DNA from 2 places in the Methylocystis sp. JR02 genome. Region 1 is predicted to be linked to the other one. Evidence: riboswitches for the same ligand, from Rfam matches in the RefSeq annotation. Region 1 holds a riboswitch; the other holds the start of a gene.

Region 1 (3,451 bases):
CGTCGAAATTGATCCAGGAGACAGGCCGATAGTGATTGGCGATCTCGACGCCGTAGCGGCGGCTCGGGCGGCCGTAGATCGTCGTGCCGCTGTCGCCCTCGAACTGATTTTCCGAGTCGAGATTGAGCCAGAAGAAGCTAACGCTCGAATCGAGCCCCTCGATGAATTTCGTGCGCGCGCCAATCTCGGCGCCGCGCGATTTCACCAGGAGCGGAATGGGCGCGACGCGCAGGAAGGTGTCTTCATCCGACAAAGCCGAAGTGTCGAACCTCTGCGCCGCGCCGCGCGCATCGGTCGAGTGGAAGCCCTCGCCGTAATTGGCGAAGAATTCTGTCTTCGCCCAGGGGCCGAGAATGATTGACGCTTTGGGGCTGAAAAGCGCAGCGTCCTTCGAGCCGCTGTTCCACGGGCCTGTCCATAAGAAGGCGGGCGCGCCCGTGCTCGTCGCCACGACCGGCGCGCCCCAGAGCGATTGCAGCGAAGTGACGTTGGCGTTGTAATAATCGAACCGCCCGCCCGCGATGGTCTTCAACCAAGGAGTCCAACGCACGCTCGTATCGGTCCAGAAGCTGATGCTGCCCTCGCCAACAGCGTCGTTGCGGACCGTCTCATAGGGCGTGCGGCGGAACGAGTTCTGCAAGCCGAGGCGAATATCGTCATAGCGGCCCTGCAAGCCGATGCGCGTCTCGACCGGCAGGCCGAAACTCTCCCATTTGATCTTGTGCTGGGCATCGACGCCTGCGATCCAGCGCCGATCGAACTGGCGGAATTGATCGCCGAGATTCGGGTTCGCGAGAAAATAGGTGAAGTCGTTGTAGATATCGAGCGTCGAGCGGACGACATAGGCTTCAACGCGGCTCGCGTGATTGCCTTCCGTCTGGCTCCAGCGCGCGGAAAGCGAGAGGCGTGTGGTGTCGCCGCCATCCGTCGGGTTCAGCGTTCCCCATAGCGGGATAAGACCGCCGACGACCGCGCGTTGCGGAAGCTGGTTGGTCGCATACCACTTATTGGCGTAGCCCATGAAGGTGACGGACGCGCCGTCCTCCTGCTCGCCGCGCGACCAGCGGAACACGCTGTTGATCTTGCGCAGATTGTCGCCGCGCTCCCAGGGCCCGTTGTAATATTGCGACTCGACGGCGCCATAGGCGGAGCCGCCGGCAAGATCCTTGTAAGGCGCGACGGCGAGCGCGCGCCCGTAACCGAAATTGCCCCCGGTGAGCTGATAAAAGCCCGTATCGATCTTGTCCTCATATTGGAGATAGACCGAGCCGGCGGAGGCGAAGTCGCCGTCCTGCGCGTCATATGGCCCCTTGCGGGCAAGCACGTAACCGAGCAGCTCCGGGATGAGAAAATTCGAATCCGCATAGCCCTGGGCGTGCCCATGCGTGCGCATGTTGAGCGGCATGCCGTCGAGATAAAGGGCAAGATCGGAACCGTGGTCGAGGTTGAAACCGCGTAGGAAATATTGGTTCGCCTTGCCGTCCCCCGAGTGTTGCGTGACGACGAGGCCGGGCACGATCTCCAGCGCCTCGCCGGGGCGCGCGAAGGGGATGGAATTGACTTCCTTGCCGGTGAAGAACTTCTCGCTCGATGCGGTGATAGGCGGCGGCGGAGGCGCGTTTGCTGCAGGCGCAGGCGGCGCTGCGGCGGCGAAGGCCGGCGATGAGGGCAAAGGCTGTCGTGTGTGAGCGGGCGTTACGGCTCGCGTGGATGGGCGCGCGCCAATGCTGATGGTTGGCAACGCCTGCTGGGCGGAAGCGGCGTTCGAGAGAACAACGGTGACAGAGAGAAGCAGGCCAAAACGGCGGCGCGAAAACATGGGCTGACTCGCAGCGGACGTGGACCGTCACTGCGAATGGTCACAACCTCGTCGCACGACGACAAGAGCCGATGACCGCCCCGGTGCACCCCGCCCGGCGCTTTCGCGCGTGACCACGAACAACGGCAGGTCTCCTGGCTCGCGGGTCGTCACGTGAGGCCGCCTTCCCGAGCTTGCGCCCAGTGGCTGTCTGGCTTCACGCTCACCGCTTACAGTTGCGGGGGCAGCTACGGCATTGGGCCGAAGCCCGCACCGCATTCCCTTTTCATCCGAAAGGAACCGTTGTCTTTAATGAACAGCCTGATGAGGCTGTGTCAAGCCGGTTGACGTGGGACGCAGGGCGCCGAATTCGGGTTGACGAGCAGATGTGTTCCAACGTCATGGCCGCGCTTGTCGCGGCCATCCACGCCGCGCAGATGCGGAAAAGCTGAGAGCATGAGCGGGAGCAATGCCGCTTCTTTTCCCCGCTTGTCGTTATGTCCTGGCGTGGATGCCCGCGACAAGCGCGGGCATGACGCGGCTGAGTAGAGTTCGTTAATCTCGATTCGGAGCCCTGATGCGCTTGGCGGCGCAAGCCGACGCGCAGCCGCCTTACAAGCAGCCCTTGTCGACGGAAAAAGGGGCGAAACGAAGGTGATGCTTGGTATGTCTTTTATTGTGCGCGGCGCAGCGTCCCAAAGGGGCTCGCGCCGCGCGTATCGGCGTCAGCCCTGCTTGGGCACAAGGATCACGCGGAAGTCGTTGACGTTGGTGCGCGTCGGCCCCGTCACCACGAGATCGCCGAGCGCCTCGAAGGCCGTGAAGGCGTCATTGTTGGCGAAGAGCGCCTTGAGATCCACGCCCTTGGCCTGCGCGCGGGCGAAACTGTCGGGCGTCATGATGGCGCCGGCGTTGGTCTCGACGCCATCAATGCCGTCGGTGTCGCAGGCGATTGCAGAAATGCCGCCGAAGCCTTCGAGCGCCAGCGTCAGGCCCAGCAGGAACTCCGCGTCGCGGCCGCCCTTGCCATTGCCGCGCACGGTGACCGTCGTCTCGCCGCCGGAGATGATCGCGACCGGCGGCTGGAAAGGTTGGTTATGGAGGGCGATCTGCTTGGCGACGCCCGCGTGAACCAGCGCGACGTCGCGCGACTCGCCTTCGAGATCGCCGAGGATGCAGGGGGTAAAGCCCGCTGCCTTGGCGACGGCGGCGGCGGCGTCGAGTGAGCCTTGCGGCGTCGCGATGAGGATGTTCTCGACGCGGCCGAAGATGGCGTCGCCGGGCTTGGGCGTTTCGCAATCCGGGCTCGCGAGGTGATTCAGCACGGCGGCCGGCGCGTCAATTTTATATTTGGCGATCACCGCGAGCGCGTCCGCGCGCGTCGTGGGATCGGGCACGGTGGGGCCGGAGGCGATGACGGAAAGATCATCGTTCGGCACGTCGGAGATCATCAGCGCCACAACGTGCGCGGGCGCGGCGGCGCGGGCAAGACGGCCCCCCTTGATCGCCGAGAGGTGCTTACGCACGCAATTCATCTCGGAGATATTGGCGCCGCTCTTGAGAAGGGCCTTGTTGACCGCCTGCTTTTCTTCGAGCGTCACGCCCTCGGCCGGCAGCGCCATCAGCGCCGAGCCGCCGCCGGAGATGAGCGCC
Region 2 (3,451 bases), 740 kb from region 1:
GCTCGCTCTCGGCATCGTGATGCGAGGGGCGGTTCGCGAGATCGTCCTCAGCCGCCGCGGCGAGGCCAAGCAACACGAGCGGATCGACGCGGCCGGCGCGCGCGCGCACGACTTTCACGCTCGCGCGCGCGCCTTGCGAAAGCTGCGCGGCGACCGTCGCTTCTTCAGATTCGTCGAGCAGATCGGTCTTGTTCAAAATGACGAGATCGGCGCAGGCGAGCTGATCCTCGAAGACTTCTTCGAGCGGATTGTCGTGATCGATCGTCTCGGTTTCGGCGCGCTCCTGCGCGATGGCGTCGAGGTCATCGGCAAAACGGCCTTCTGCGACCGCCTTGCCGTCGATGACGGCGATCACGCCGTCGACGGTGAGCTTCGAGCGGATGGCGGGCCAGTCGAAGGCCTTTACCAAAGGCTTCGGCAGCGCGAGGCCGGAGGTTTCGATGATGATATGCTCGGGCCGTTTCTCATGCGCGAGCAGGGCCTCGATCGCCGGCACGAAATCGTCGGCGACCGTGCAGCACAGGCACCCGTTCGCGAGCTCGACGATATTCTCCTCCGGGCAATTCTCGATACCGCAGGCGCGCAAAATGTCGCCGTCGACGCCGACGTCGCCGAATTCGTTGATGACAAGCGCCAGCCGGCGGTCGCGGGCGTTCTCGAGCACATGACGGATGAGCGTCGTTTTGCCGGCGCCGAGAAAGCCGGTGACGATGGTTGCGGGGATTTTGGCGGCGCTCATGCGGCCTCCGTTTCGTCACGCGAGATGAGACGCCAAGCCAGTCCGGCCAGCGCGCCGGCGAGCACCCAGCTCGCCGCCTGCACGGCGAGCGAAGCGGCGGCGAAGCGCGCGGCAAGCTCGGCGGGGACGGTGCTTTCCGGCGTGGCAAGCGTCGGCCAGAAGAAATGCGGCGCGACGATCAGCGCGGCGCCGAAGATCTTGGCGGCGGGCGCGTCGAGGCGCAGCAAAGCGAAAAGCCCGGCGCCGGTCGAGGCGGCAGTCGCAAGCCACCAGATTTGGCGGCCCGCAAGATCGGTCTCCGCCGCGCCGGGGAGTTGCGGCGCGAGGCCGAGGCTCGTCGCGAGCCCGGTCGCGGCGAAGGCGCAGGCGCCCCAGAGCGCCGCGCGGCGGGGGCCGATGGACTCTCCAGAAAAAAGCATGCCGGCGAGCAGGATCAGCGCATAGCCCGCCGAGACGGCGATGGTTGCGAGGCTTGTCGCGACCGTGCGGCGCAGGCCCTCGAAGGCCGGGGCCGCCGCTTCGGCCGCGTCATGGGCATGCTGCGCCGCCTCATAAACCTCGGCGGCGAGGATGAGCGGCGTCGTCGTGATGTGCTGCAGACCCGCGACCGCAAGGCCCGCAACAATGCCGGCGATGAGGCCGGCCGCCAACAGGCGCGCGATCACGGGTCGCGTGAAGGGCGGTCAGTGGCAGGGGAAGGAGAGCGCGTGGCGCGAATCATGCGCCGCGTCGTGCACGGTCTCGGAGTTGGCGAAGCCCGCGCCATAGACGAGGCCGAGGCCGACGATGAAAGCAACGAAAGCGGCCTTCAGCGTCTCCGCGCGAGAGCCGGAAATCGAACGAATAGCGGCGGTCTTGGTCGTCATAAGGGTCTCCCTGCCGCCCCACCGGCGGCGCATAATTCCGACAAGCGACGGCAGGTCTCCTGGCTTCCGGGTTCCATCCGCGCCGCCTTCCCAAGCTTTTGGCTCAGTGGCCGATGGCGCAGCCTTCCCGGTTACAGTTGCGGGGGCAGCCGCGGTTTTGGGGACTCCCGCACCGCGTTCCCTTTTCGCCTTCTTGCGAAGGACCGTCACGCTCAGTCATATGCGCGCGTCACCTTTACGTCAAACGCCAAGGAGCGCGTCTTGGAAGAAGATCAGGAAAAGGACGCGGCGCGCCGCCATCGCGAGAAGATGGAAAAGCGCAAGGCCGTGCAGGACGCCGAGGTCGCCGGCAAGACGATCGTGCAAAAAGGCTTGCTGATGGTTCACACCGGCCCCGGCAAGGGCAAATCCACCGCGGCCTTCGGTCTGGCGCTGCGGGCGCTCGGCCACGGCTGGAAGGTCGGCGTCGTGCAATTCGGCAAGGGCGGCTGGCGGTCGGGCGAGCGCGAAATGCTGGAGAAGCTCGGGCAGGTCTCGCTCGGGCAGGTCTCCTGGCACACATTGGGCGAGGGCTTCACCTGGGAGACGCAGGACCGCGCGCGTGACGAGGCCGCGGCGAGGCGCGCCTGGGAGACGGCCTGCAAGCTGATGGATGATCCCGAGATTCGCCTGTTGGTGCTCGACGAGCTGAATATTTCGCTGCGCTACGAGCACCTGCCCCTGGGCGAGGTTGTGGAGAGACTGGCGGCGCGGCGAGACGGTCTTCATGTCGTCGTGACCGGACGCAACGCCAAGCCGGAAATGATCGCGGCCGCCGATCTCGTGACGGAGATGACCCTGGTGAAGCACCATTTTGCGGCGGGCGTGAAGGCGCAGGAAGGCATCGAGTTTTAAGGAGCTCAGCCTTGGCGTCGTAGCATCCGCTCCGCCGCGGCGCCGCTCGCGTTGAAGAAGAACTGCGGCGCCGAGACGAGCGCACGCCAAAACGCGGACGCTGATTTGACCATGGGCGTCAGCAGCATGCCGGCAACCGAATGCGGGTCGACGCCTTTTTCGTCGACGCCATAGGTCAGGCGCGGGTTTTTCTCCGTGGGGATCTCGAGCGTCCCAAACATCCAGTCCCAGACGGCGAGGACACTGCCGAGGTTGCGATTGAAATGCCTCGGATCGTTCGAATGATGGATTTGGTGGTGGGCGGGGCTCAAAATGACGCGGCCCCAGGCGCCGGAGAAGGGTATCCAGAACTGCGAGTGCTGGAGATGTCCGATGGTCCAGAGAAAGCAGAGAAAGAGGATGTTCTTGCCGTCGACGGCAAACATATCCGTCGACCGGTTGAAGAGCCAATGCAAGGCGCCGGACGCGGCGCCGATGAAGGTCGCGAGCATATAGCCGAAGATGACATTGTCGATCGGGTGGTTTCTGAAATTGGTCAGCGGCGTCAGGACATCGGCCGTGTGATGGAGCTTGTGAAGCTCCCACAAGAAAGCAACCCGGTGCTTGAGATAATGGTCTAGAAAATAGCCAATCTCATAGGCCAGGAACAAAACTACGGTCGAGATCGCCTTGATCTGCAAATCGCTGAAGCTTGTGTTCCCCATGTGCCCGAATGCTTTGCCGAGGACTGAACTGACGCCCATCGCAATGACGTTCGACGAAATGACGAGGCCGCCGATCACCGCCGGCATGAAGATGACGCTGAGAACGAAGAGCTTCAAATCTGCGTGAACAGACTCGCGCATCACGAAATTCTTGGAGAAAATCGCGCGCGCAACAGCCCGCAGATTGGCGCGCCCCCGGCGCCGCAAGCGTCGATAAGCCAATGCGGCGAAACCCAAAGCGAAGGACG

The links. Region 1 has a riboswitch for cobalamin ahead of QNA11_RS11520 (TonB-dependent receptor). Riboswitches for the same ligand answer to the same signal wherever they lie in the genome.
Region 2: linked by a shared signal. The riboswitch ahead of QNA11_RS07985 (CbtB domain-containing protein) and the one ahead of QNA11_RS11520 (TonB-dependent receptor) in region 1 are both predicted to bind cobalamin.

What each region holds. Positions count from the first base shown of each region.
Region 1 is NZ_JASIRC010000001.1:2,409,911-2,413,361, forward strand. Features, by position in the region: gene QNA11_RS11520 (TonB-dependent receptor) at 1-1,819, opposite strand, end outside; cobalamin riboswitch at 1,927-2,118, opposite strand; gene QNA11_RS11525 (glycerate kinase type-2 family protein) at 2,524-3,451, opposite strand, start outside.
Region 2 is NZ_JASIRC010000001.1:1,665,861-1,669,311, reverse strand. Features, by position in the region: gene cobW (cobalamin biosynthesis protein CobW) at 1-739, opposite strand, end outside; gene QNA11_RS07990 (CbtA family protein) at 736-1,404, opposite strand; gene QNA11_RS07985 (CbtB domain-containing protein) at 1,423-1,605, opposite strand; cobalamin riboswitch at 1,638-1,828, opposite strand; gene cobO (cob(I)yrinic acid a,c-diamide adenosyltransferase) at 1,867-2,499, shown strand; gene QNA11_RS07975 (sterol desaturase family protein) at 2,505-3,451, opposite strand, start outside.